4 regions of the Leuconostoc kimchii IMSNU 11154 genome follow, and region 1 is predicted to be linked to each of the others. Evidence: riboswitches for the same ligand, from Rfam matches in the RefSeq annotation. Region 1 holds a riboswitch; each other region holds the start of a gene.
What was found. A riboswitch is a leader RNA that binds a small molecule or an ion and turns the genes downstream of it on or off. The one in region 1 is predicted to bind thiamine pyrophosphate.
Positions count from the first base shown of each region.

Region 2: linked by a shared signal. The riboswitch ahead of thiW (energy coupling factor transporter S component ThiW) and the one ahead of LKI_RS09250 (nucleoside 2-deoxyribosyltransferase) in region 1 are both predicted to bind thiamine pyrophosphate.
Region 3: linked by a shared signal. The riboswitch ahead of LKI_RS08030 (ECF transporter S component) and the one ahead of LKI_RS09250 (nucleoside 2-deoxyribosyltransferase) in region 1 are both predicted to bind thiamine pyrophosphate.
Region 4: linked by a shared signal. The riboswitch ahead of thiE (thiamine phosphate synthase) and the one ahead of LKI_RS09250 (nucleoside 2-deoxyribosyltransferase) in region 1 are both predicted to bind thiamine pyrophosphate.

Region 1 covers NC_014136.1:1,737,287-1,740,460, reverse strand. The annotation lists gene LKI_RS09255 (thymidylate synthase) at 1-727, opposite strand, end outside; gene LKI_RS09250 (nucleoside 2-deoxyribosyltransferase) at 762-1,205, opposite strand; TPP riboswitch at 1,316-1,423, opposite strand; gene LKI_RS09245 (phosphoketolase family protein) at 1,774-3,174, shown strand, end outside.
Region 2 covers NC_014136.1:986,160-989,333, reverse strand. The annotation lists gene thiD (bifunctional hydroxymethylpyrimidine kinase/phosphomethylpyrimidine kinase) at 1-228, opposite strand, end outside; gene thiM (hydroxyethylthiazole kinase) at 221-997, opposite strand; gene thiW (energy coupling factor transporter S component ThiW) at 1,041-1,544, opposite strand; TPP riboswitch at 1,672-1,760, opposite strand; gene LKI_RS05385 (hypothetical protein) at 1,812-2,321, opposite strand; gene LKI_RS05380 (hypothetical protein) at 2,318-2,614, opposite strand; gene LKI_RS05375 (vWA domain-containing protein) at 2,657-3,174, opposite strand, start outside.
Region 3 covers NC_014136.1:1,475,704-1,478,877, forward strand. The annotation lists gene LKI_RS08025 (ABC transporter ATP-binding protein) at 1-1,144, opposite strand, end outside; gene LKI_RS08030 (ECF transporter S component) at 1,137-1,718, opposite strand; TPP riboswitch at 1,867-1,956, opposite strand; gene LKI_RS08035 (dihydrofolate reductase family protein) at 2,057-2,605, shown strand; gene LKI_RS08040 (GNAT family N-acetyltransferase) at 2,591-3,127, opposite strand.
Region 4 covers NC_014136.1:761,960-765,133, forward strand. The annotation lists gene LKI_RS04275 (cation:proton antiporter) at 1-297, shown strand, start outside; gene LKI_RS04280 (VOC family protein) at 379-1,209, opposite strand; TPP riboswitch at 1,449-1,546, shown strand; gene thiE (thiamine phosphate synthase) at 1,640-2,275, shown strand; gene thiS (sulfur carrier protein ThiS) at 2,315-2,515, shown strand; gene thiF (sulfur carrier protein ThiS adenylyltransferase ThiF) at 2,539-3,174, shown strand, end outside.

The sequences.
Region 1 (3,174 bases):
CGAGTGGCATCTCTGGAAATTTAAATTGTGCTTCGTTTGGCGTCTCTAACACATGCGTTACCCATAAATTATCAGGTTCATAGATGTGCATGGTGCCTACACTGTGATAATACTTTCCTACTGGTATATGGAGCTCACGCGCCATCAATTCTTGAATAAAGGTAAATGAGAAAACGTCACTCACAATACCGCGAAAAGCATCATTAGCTCGCATATAAGCAATCATATCTAGATGATTATCTCGAATAAAAAATTGTAGACCCAAAGTGCACGACACATCTAAATTGTTTGGAATAGCCAACTCACTGCCATCAAAAATTTGTAATACTGCACGTTTAGAATCTGGATCTTTGATTAATAAATCTTTAACATTTTGCCATTGACTTGATTGTTGACCTTTATCATTAAACAATTTCGATCCATAGGCAGTACCTGTTAAAATACGGCCATCCATTGAATAATCTGGCATTTTTTTATTATAGTAGCTGATGTAATCTAAGCGGTTATTACCTGTTAAATACCATAATACTTCGGCAAAATTAAATATAATATTACATTTTCTTTTTTGATTATAAATGCCTCTTTGTACTGGTTGATTAATCCTAAAATGATAGGCGATTTTTTCGCGACTTTGAAACCCTCGAGGTTGATTAAAAAAGTCAGCGTGGTTGTAAATGTCATTAAGTACAGACATATAGGCGCTATCAAAATTTTCATACGTTGACATCTTTCGTTTCCTCCTCTGTGATGACGTACAATCATTATTTGTCATTCAAAAATTGTTTAATTTTTAATAAACAATCTGCAGTATCTTTGTAATATAAATAATTGACGCGACTGATAGTTCCTAAACCTCTCACAAGATAAGCGTAGGTTGTATTTTCTTGTAAGAGCAAGACAATTGGTTTATCAAATGCCGAAGCCCAGCCTATTTCAATATGTGTACCAGGCGATGCTGGATACCCCGGAAATGCCATAAACAGATGGCATTTTTTTATTGCTTCAAAATCTGCCATGGTGCATTCATCTGGGGTCATCATATGTTGACCCCATCCCTCACGTTGATGCGCGTTATCGACAACAAAGTCTGCTTCTTCAAGTAGTTGCATCACCTGTTTAATTAAACTCATACTTTGTGAATCAACGACTTTGTCATGGGTTAATAGTTGTTTAAATGGTGCTGCCAAGAATACATGGTTTCTCAAGAAATATTCCTCCTAAAATTTAGAACATAGAAAAAGAGCGTTTGCAATCATTTTTGATACTGCAAACGCTCTAGATATAGTATGTCTATCTATAATGGCACCCTAGCGGCCCTTTATATTTCACACTTTCCTACGCTGTTTGCAACAGATCAGGTTCAAAGGGTTCAAAGACTATCACTTCTCTCTCAGCTTCTTGTGAAGCACCCCTAGTATGTTAATTAATCGATTAATAACAAACTGATTCTACCACATCACATTGACAATATGCAACTTATTATCAATGTTAAAACAAGCGTTGATATGTAAAAATCCTCTCCACTGTGCGCTTTTTCACGATATAAATAAAGTCCAATATGTTAATTGGTACGAACCAATTAACATATTGGTGTTGACTTTTATATAAATAACCTATACGATAGGTTTGTAAAAATAATGACGGCATCATAGCATGATAAATTTTTCAAAATACTTTGCAAAGTAATTTTTTCTGTGTTTCTTGCGATATTTTTTACAACGATTGCCCTGTGCATTTTACTTTAATCATATTAATTTGGAGGACTTAACTAACATGAGTATTGACTCAAAGAATTATCTTGATCATCTAGACGCTTACTGGCGAGCTACTAACTATTTATCAGTCGGTCAACTTTATTTATTGGATAACCCACTACTTAGAGAAGAACTGACAGCGGATCAGGTTAAAATTCATCCGATTGGTCACTGGGGAACAATTACAAGCCAAAACTTTATCTATGCACACCTTAACCGTGCAATCAATAAATTCAACTTGAACATGTTTTACGTTGAAGGACCTGGTCACGGTGGTCAAGTCATGATTTCAAATGCTTATTTAGATGGTAGCTATACTGAGGCCTTTCCAGAAATCACACAAGATACTGCTGGCATGCAAAAAATGTTCAAACGTTTTTCATTCCCTGGCGGTGTTGCATCACACGCTGATCCAAAAGTACCTGGGTCAATTCATGAAGGTGGTGCTTTAGGCTATTCTATCCTTCACGGTGCTGGTGCGGTTCTTGATAACCCTGACTTAGTTGCTGCTGTTGTCATTGGTGATGGTGAAGCTGAAACTGCACCGTTAGCTACTTCTTGGCATGTCAATAAGTTTTTAAATCCTAAAAACGATGGGACAGTCTTACCAATTTTAAACCTTAACGGATTCAAGATTGCTAACCCCACTGTCTTGTCACGTGAAACTGATGAAACACTAACACAATACTTTACTAGCCTCGGTTGGCATCCCTATTTTGTTAGTTCATTTGATAAGCCTATTATGCAAGTTCATGAAGAAATGGCCCACACAATGGATACCGTTTTTGAGGAAATTAAAGCTATTCGTGCGACTGCTGCAAGCCAAAGTAGCGAAGAAGTCACACGGCCAACATGGCCTATGATTGTATTGCGCTCACCAAAGGGCTGGACTGGTCCTAAGAGTTGGGACGGTCAACCGATTGAAAATTCATTCCGTGCTCACCAAATTCCAATCCCTGCAGATCAAAACCATCCTGAATATATCCCTGATTTGGTTAATTGGCTAAAGTCGTACCAACCTGAGGAATTATTTGATGAAGCTGGTCATTTAGCCCCAGAAATTCAAGAAGTATTACCTAAAAAGTCATTACGTATGGCTAATAACAGCGTGACAAACGCTGGTGTCGTTAAGCCACTTAATCTCCCAGATATTAATGATTATCTCGTTGATCGTCAAGTACCTGGTAATGATTTAGCGCAAGATGCTATTTTGTTAGGTGGTTATATTAGAGACCTCATCAAGCTAAACCCAACGAATTTCCGCGGCTTTGGTCCAGATGAAACAGCTTCGAATCGTTTCCAAGATGTCTTTGAAACGACTAATCGTCAATGGTTACTACCAATTAAAGAACCAAATGATCAATTCATGGCACCTGAAGGTCGTATTATCGACTCAATGTTGTCAGAGCATTATGACGAA
Region 2 (3,174 bases), 750 kb from region 1:
ACTAATTTTTAAATCATTTCCCACAGATGTGAGTTGTTGTGTCACCATATCTGGCGTCACCATTTGAACATCCTGGACGCCAATGGTGTTTTGAGCAGTAACTGATACAATCACATTCGCGCCATATACGTGGTGTGCAAAAAATGTTTTTAAATCAGCAGATACGCCTGCACCACCGCTAGAATCTGTACCAGCAATTGTCATTACTTGTGGGGTTTCATTAGCCATTTTGAACCTCCGAACGTATGAATTCTTCTAATTCATCCTGTTTAATTAAATATAATTCATCCAACACTTGATTGGCAAAATATCCAGGTGTTTTCACTGTTTGACTTGCTCTCACACCTGCTAACTTCATCATTGCCATAGCACGAGCAGTGTTCTCTACGGTCACTTCATCGCTATTAAACATCCCCACCAAAGCGGATAAGGCATCACCTGTCCCAACATTTGTCGCTAAAAGTGGCACATCAACAGCAATCATTTGAGTTGTATGTCCGTCACTGATGACATCTGTTTGACCACTGAGCGCAATAATAGCGCCTGTTTTTTGCGCAGCCAAGCTGGCAATTTTTTGGACGTCACCGTTTCCTGTGGCATCAATCCCATGACTCGTAAAATCAATTCCTGCAAACCACGCGATTTCGGCAGCGTTACCACGAATAACATTAACTTGTGAGTCAGTCATCACAGCTTTAACTGGTACACTTCTTGAAGGGATACCAACAGCAACAGGATCCAAAACCACAACTTTTTTGGCTTGATTAGCTATTTGAATGAGTTTAATTGTTTCAGGTAGTTCTGACCGTCTCCAAGTCCCTGTATTGACGACCACAGCATCACTGATAGCTACCAAGTCATTAAACTCGTCAATTTCACGTGCCATAATTGGTGAGCCTCCCACAACGTTAACGACATTGGCAACAAATTGTGGCGTCACATAATTTGCATAGTTAAAAACTAACGGTGTTTTTGATTTTAATTCTAATAAATCCATTATTTTACCATCCTTTAATCTTTCGTTACTTGATTAATATGTTTCACTGTAGCTTGTCTAATAGTTTCGTTTGTTTCATAAACTTTAAAAAGATGTATCCCAACATTGCACCGACTACGGCTGCCGGCAAGAAGAACGGAACATAAAAATAAATACTTGGTACTTTAGCGTGGTAAAGATAGTTCATCACTGGTACTGAAACAATCGCTGAAACGATCCCTGTTCCAATGATTTCGCCAATAACTACAGCAATATACTTACCAGTCAGACGATATAAAATACCGCCAATAGCGGCACCAAATATGGCACCAACGATAGCCAAAATCGTGCGACCAGCTAAAATCATACGCAACCCACCTGTTAAAAATGCGATAGCAACTGCATACCATGGCCCGAGAATGACGACCGTTATGACATTAAAAAAGTGTTGAAAAGGTGCCATATTAGGCAATACGACAACACTTGACGTTGCAAATGATAACGCCGTGATAACGCCGGACAACGCGAGTTTACGCAATACCTTATTCGTTCCTATACCTTGTCTCATTTCCAAAATGATCTCCTTTTGTCTAAAAAATGGTTCGCACTTTTTAACATAAAAAACTGTTGACTGATTTTCACAAAGGAAAAACAGTCAACAGTTATAAAAGTAGGCATCATTATGCTGTAATTTCATATTTGTCAACGTATCTCCCTTCGCACGCATTATCGTGATCAGGTTCAATGAGTATTTCTCAGCCAAACGGCACCCCAGATAAAAATATTAGTTTATGCATTTATTGTAGACCAGAATAGTGCCCTATGCAAGAGGAAATTATCCCCACCATGTTTGATTATCAAAATCCCGCATCTGATGTGTCAGTGATAATTGACTTTCTGAAGTGACATGTGTGTAACTTGTTGTATAGGGATTTTTCATTAATTGTTTCATCTGCGTATAGTTATCACTCACCAAATAATCAGCCAATGCCGAATGATCGGGCCAAAAACTCCACAACATGAACTCAGCCTTACCTTGGCTATTTTGTGCCAAAACAGCATCATCAGGTAGCAATTGTGTCACCAGTTCATCTTGATGACCTTTAGTTTGAAAGGCTATTTGATGTATCACTTGACCTTGCAATAATCCAGAAATAATCACGCTATCAAAACTAATAGGCCGTTGAAACTTATCGACTAAATCCGGATCATCTAAAATTAACATATTTGTACCAGCCAGTTGCGACTCTTTGGCCAAATAAAAACAGTTTGTTGGATGCATCGATTGCAAGGCTAAAAGTTCAGCAGGTTCTTGTTCTGGCGCTAACACTAAATTAATTTTCATAAAAAAGGCTCCTTTAGTGCGTTGACAACATTTGGTGATAGCCGTGTTTGATTTGATAAAATAAATGCCTGTACACCGGCAAACGTTGTCAAATCAACAGTTGTTGTTACCAAATTTGCAGCGCTTAATTTTTTAGCAAAGGTAATGTCTGCTAAGGTAATTAACATCATACCCCACGTATCATTCAAAATGAGTGATTCCCAATGATTATTGAGTAAGGCTTCAGCGCGTTTAAAACGACCGTCTTTGTTAATAAAACTACGTAAATCTGTTGGATTTAATTTTTCAGTCATTTTAACCTCTTGTATGTCTGAACTTGATGATAGCGTGTACGCTCAAAAGCGTAATATTTGACCAAAAGGCTTCTGGATACTTAGCGTTTTTTGGGGTGGTAGTAACCAGTACACATGCTTAAATTTTGTTTTTAACTGACTTTTTTCACCTTCACCATCAGTTAGAATGATGACAACGGTCTGCATCGGGTTGAACTGGCGTTCTAACAAGGTATCAAAAATACATTGAAATGTTGTCCCACCGCCTGCATGTCGTACCCACTTTGTCACTTTTTTAATATCGTGAACCTGTGTATCAAAAGAGAAAACACGCACGTCAGCATCAAGTTGTTGTGTTAGCTGTAAAACAGTGGCCAACATCTGCCCGACTTGCTGGTTAGAAATCGAGGCAGAATTATCAATAAAAACAGCAACCTGTGCATCATATGTACTAATTTCGCCTAATAAATCTAAACGATAAGCTTGTCTTCGATTAAACCGTGCACGAGATGACTGACGTTTATTCGGCATTTGACTTAACCCCATACGTAACACTGATCGCCAATGACGTTTCGGTACGA
Region 3 (3,174 bases), 260 kb from region 1:
AAACAATGTGGTCACGAAGATCATTGAGATTTAACTGTGTTAACACTTGTGTCAGTTGATCATTATGCCAAATTTCAGGGAAGCGGCTTAATGATTGCGCTTGTTCTAATTCTTCGCGCACGGTCATGGCGACGAATTGTTGTTCAGCATTTTGAAAAACGAGTGCAACGTCTTGTACATGCCTAGCTATTTTACGCTTTGCAATATTTTCTTGCTGGTAAGTAATCGTACCACCGTAAAGGTATAATTTAACCAAAGCAGATAGTAGGGTTGATTTACCAACGCCGTTTGGTCCAGTGATAAGGATTCTTTTGCCTTTTGGAAATAAACGTGTCGTGCGAGATAACAGTGTCCGCTGACCACTTTCAAGTGTGACAGATTCAAGTGTCAGAATGCCTTTTTTTTCAGTAGGCAAAGACGTATGAAGCACGGGTTGGTTTGGTAATTTTGTCAAAATCTGTTGTCGCTCGTCTGGCAATGCATGATGTAAGCGACCAGCTGTCATAACAAAGATATCATCAATGGCATCAGCATAACCACTCCAATCGTGATCTGTGATTAAAATTGTTTTACCTTGACGTTGGTAGGATTTGATGACATCAATCAGTTGTAATCTTGCTGTGGGATCGACGTTTGCAAACGGTTCATCTAGCAATAAATATTCACTGTCTGCGGCTAAAACGGTAGCCAGTGCAACTTTTTGCTTTTCACCACCAGATAAATGTAATAAATCGTGATGCATAAAAGCTGTCATACCGACACTGTCTAGTGCATTTAGGATACGTTGTTCAATTTCTTCAGGTTTAACCTGTAAATTTTCAAGGCTAAATCGTAGTTCTTCAAAGGGTGTTTTCATGACAAATTGGCGTGCAGGATTTTGAAAAAGATAGCCAATGTGTGCAACACGCTGATAAGGTACAATGTCATGAACATCATAATTATCTAGCGTTAAGTTACCAGTTAATGACCCATCACTAAATGTTGGGTACAAACCAGATAGTAATTTAAGTAATGTCGATTTACCGCTACCGCTTGGACCGACAAGCAAGCTGAAACTGTTAGGTCGCAATTTAAGTGAAATATCGGTTAACACTGGTGTTTCGCGATAAGCAAAATTCACATGGTCAACCACTAACTCAGTCACGATGCAAAACACCAGCCTTTTCAATCAGTTTCTGAATGGCAACAACTAACACACCACCAAAGAATAGAAGTGAAACAAAGCGTGTTAAGAATAAGGCAATTAGAAGACCAATGTGATAAGAACCGTAGCCATCACGGACAGCAGACCAGATAAATGTCACAATTGTACCTGTGATTGCTGAGGCAAAAATACCACGCCATCCCCAGTTTTTGTAGCCCAAGACAGCAAATCCTGCTTCACTACCGATACCTTGAACAAGACCAGATAGCAAAGTTGCGACACCCCATTGGCCACCAAGTAACATTTCAACAGCAGCAGCGAAAACTTCACCTAAGACACCAGCACCAGCTTGGCGGATCAAAATGCTGGCCAGTGGTGCAGCCATCATCCAACCACCTAGTAGTAGTTCATTTGCAAATGGTGCTAAGCCCAAGGGCGTTAGGGCAGCTGATAATAAATTATAGATTGGACCAAGAACCCAAAAGATAAATCCAATAAAAACAGCGACGAATGCCAGTAGCAACACGTCACGAAGTGCCCAACGCGTTGATTTTGACTTTGAAATAGTTTGCATAGTATTATGCCTCCAAGAATTTTTTTGTAGTTGTTATTTTATGTCTGGTATACAAAATGGTTTAAAATTGAAATCATCCTCTTGAGATGTTTTCTAGGCAAATAAAAAACTCTTGGTTCATTTATGAGCCAAGAGTTTGCCTAGTACAACATCAAAAAAGCAATTCTCCCTTCGCTGGTATTAGCCAGATCAGGTTCAATGGGTGTTTCTCAGCCACGCGGCACCCCAGATTGTTAATATTAAACTACAGGTTAAATTTAACATATATTTTATATTAATGCAACTATGTTAACATGAAGTATAGTCAATTGTGATGCTAAAAAAGAAAGAGGTGTATCATGCGACACGTTGTTTTTTATGGCGCAATCAGTTTGGATGGTTTTTTATCCGATGAAAACGATGATTTGCAGTGGTTGTTCGACACGAACTTAAATAATCAGTCAACTTATGAAGCGTTCGAAAAAACAGTTGGCACATTTGTCATGGGTCGAAAAACTTTTGACATGACCAAACAACTTATGGGTGACGAAATACTTTATGAAGGCAAAGAAAAAGTTGTTTTTTCACGGGGCCAGCATGAGAATATAAAAGATGTCACCTATGTTTCAGGAGATATTGTAAAGATTATTAAAGGTTATCAACAACAATCTGGTGGTAACATATGGATTATTGGTGGTGGTGGCATTTTAAAACCATTACTTGAAGCGCATATGGTTGATGAGTTATGGGTACAAATTGTGCCGGTATTACTCGGACGAGGAAAGCGATTGTTTGAACCAGGTGACTACCGCTATCGCCTGCAAACAATTGGCACGACTCAATTAGGTGAAATGACAGAAATACATTTCAAACGAGTGGATGAATCGTTTAGCTCACTTCCTACTTGATACTATCTCAGTACGCAGAATACCATATTTGATAGAGTCGTAATAGTGACCTTGCCAATAGCGTACTTGTCGTATAGTACCTTCATGTACAAAACCTGCTTTTTTACTTACACGTACCATTCCGGCGTTACCAGACCATGTTGTGAGACCAATATGTGGCAGTTGGTCATGTTGTGCGAAAAGATCTAATATCCAAATTTTTATCGCACTGGTGGCAATACTTTTACCCCAATCACTTTTTTGATAAATAATGATACCAATTTCTAACCAATGTTGCAGGTTCCCATCAGCCCAATGTGCAGAAACCTCACCGACAATCCGATGGTTAAAATAAATTAAGCGATGATGCGTACTATTAATTAAATGGTACGCTTTTTGTTGAAATTCATGCCATGTTGGGATAGGGTCACGAAAATAGGGACCATTGAAGGCCATCCAAGTGCGATCAGCTAATCTGCCATATTCAATATCATAAACGTGTTGCATTGCTTCCTGTGAAAAAGGTTCAAGGGTAATATTCATATATTTTCCTCCTAATAAAGATTATTATACGCGTACACCATCAAAAA
Region 4 (3,174 bases), 980 kb from region 1:
ACAGTTCAAGGATTAGGTGATAAAATTCTGCCAATTATTATTTTTAGCCTGTTAGCCGTCATCACAAAATTTGTCGGCTCATCAATTGGTGCTAGGCTGTCCGGCTTGAGTCGTCGCGTAGCTTATGCGATTGGTGCTGGCATGATATCAAGAGGTGAAATGGCACTAGTTATTATTCAAATTGGACTATCTTCACATATCATTAATTCTGCCACGTCTAGTGAGTTCATCGTGACTGTGATTATTTCAACTATCGTAGCGCCACTGATGATGAAGCCATTATTTGCAAAAGTTTAGCTAACTTATTTGTGATGAAAGTATGAGTTAAAAGCCCGATGTTTTAGACAGTGTTGCTTGTATAAAACATCGGGCTTTTAATTAATCCATACGACGAATGATTAATTGACTACCAAACGGATCGGTTAACCAGAGCTCGTTTGCTACAGGAGCAATGTTTTGATCAATTAGGTTGGTTTTAAGTAAATTAAAGTATGTGTGATCGACTGATACGGTCCAATTGAGCAAACCAGTATCATGTGCTTGGCGCAGTGTGGCATCAGGGCCTAACCAAGTATTATAGGCGTGATGATGGTGGTAGTGATTATGCGAATAGAAATGCGCACTGTCACCAACGGTTGATGTGAGTGCCATTTTCAAGGCGTCGATAAAAAACGCATCGCCACGGGTCAGATTATTACCAACAAAATGAAGATGACCGATGGCCATCTTAGCGGGGAACCCTGACCAATCAGTTTGTTTTTGTTGAAGTAATGCTTGAGCATCAACATCTTTTGTTCCCATTTGAACCAAGTCATTGTCCCATTGCCAAAGTTCTTTAGGGCGATCATGGTAAAGTTCAATGCCATTGCCATTAGGATCATTTAAATAAAAGGCCTCGCTGACATCATGGTCACCAGCACCTAAAGGATATTCAATTAATAGTAAGCGTTCAATGATACTTGCCAAGGAAGCTGTGTCAGGGAACAGTAGCGCGAAATGATACAGTCCTTGATGCGATTGGGTATTTTTATGACCATCAAATTGCAGTGTTAAAAATGGCGCATCACTTTTTGTGAAGGCATAAGAATAGACTTGGTGAGTCTCTTGGCTTTCTATCAAACCTAAAATATCGCGGTAGAAAGTACGCATCGCTGGTTCATTGTCTGCTCGTAGCGTTAAGTGTTGAATGTTATAAGTGATATTTAGCATGTTTTTTCTCTTTACTTATTATTTATAAGTAATATTAATGCTTTTTACAGGTTTTGTCTAGCAAAAAAATGACACCGATAATCATACCTTATCACTTGACGATATTGTAGAGGCGACGCATTTTATTTAACAGTATTTGCACCGAATTCATCGTCTTAATTAGTGTGTCAATATCAAGTTATTAAAAACTTGATATTGACACACACAATGACGTGGTGTACCATGAACGTATAATTAAATAAAGATATCTGGGGTGCCTAACGATTTCACAGGCTGAGAAATACCCATATAACCTGATCAGATTAGAATCTGCGTAGGAAGATATGATTGATAATATTATTTGTCGAACTGTTTTTTACGTGTTTTAACGTGAGGGGCAGTTTTTTTATGTTTTAGAATAGTTGACATAGTGAAAAGAGGATAGATAATTTTGGCTGATAAGAATATTGACTACACATTGTATTTAATTACAAACCGATATGATTATTCAGATGAGCAATTTTTGAATATTGTGTTTGAAGCTTGTGACAGCGGTGTAACCCTTGTTCAGTTAAGAGAAAAGGACGTCACAACAAAGCGATATTTTGATTTGGCAGTTGCGGTAAAGAAAATAACGGATAAATTTAAAGTTCCTTTAATTATCGATGATCGTGTCGATATTTGCTTGGCTGTCAATGCAGCTGGTGTACATATCGGGGATAATGAATTACCAGTTAAACGCGTACGTCAGTTGATTGGTAAAGACAAAATTTTGGGTGTATCAGTCAAAGATGTTCAACGCGCCAAAGAGGCTGAGGCTCAGGGAGCTGATTATTTTGGCGTTGGAGCGATTTATCCAACGAAAACAAAGGTCATTACAAAGCATACGACAATAGAAACCTTAAAAGATATTGTGAGTTGTGTTGATATACCAGTCAACGCTATTGGTGGCATTAAAGAAAATAATATTCTCAGTTTGAAAAATACAGGTATTTCTGGTGTTTGCATGGTGAGTGAAATCATGCAAGCGGAAGATGTACGTACGAAAGTGACTAATTGTTTAAAAAATGTTGAACAATTGATGTAACAATAAGTGTTCAATAAATAAAGAAAAGGTGGCGTAATTATGATTACAGTGAACGGCAAGACTGACACGTTGGCGCATGTTGGGCAAAGTATTTCGGAGTTGTTGAACTTACTCGAGGTACAAACAGCACGTGTTGTTGTTGAGCGCAATGGTGCGATTGTGACGCGAGAGGTTTATGATAGCTTATTGCTTGAAGACCAAGATGACATTGAAGTGATTTCATTTGTTGGTGGCGGTTGAGAAAAATGACGAGGATAAACAACATGGCAGAAATAAGTATTGATGGTGTAGCAGTCGATGACATTTATAAGCAAATGAAGACGCGCAATGTGGCTGGGACAGAAGATAAATTGGCACGTGCGCATGTCACAATTGCAGGTGCTGGCGGATTGGGATCTAATATTGCGATTGCATTGGCGCGTTCAGGTATTGGACATTTAACATTAATTGACTTTGATGTTGTTGATTATAGTAATTTAAATCGACAGCAATTTAAGCTGAGTCAAATTGGTGTGCCTAAAGTGATTGCCTTAAAGCAAAATATTTTAGAATTCAACCCATTTGTAGATATTACAACAGTGCAAACTCGCGTAACACATGAAAATGTTGAAGAACTATTTGAAACGAGCGATGTCATTTGTGAGGCGTTTGATGACCCAACAAGTAAAGCTGTTATTTTGCAATCGGCACGTGAATTCTTTCCAGAAAAACCGATTGTGATGGGCAATGGCTTAGCAGGGATACACAGTGCGAATCATATTGTGACTCGAAAGATGCGAAAAAATGTCTATATTTGTGGGGATCAAACAACTGCTGGGGTTGAAGGTTTGATGGCACCACGCGTCATCATATGTGCAGGGCATCAAGCAAACATGATATTACAACTGCTTGTTAACAAG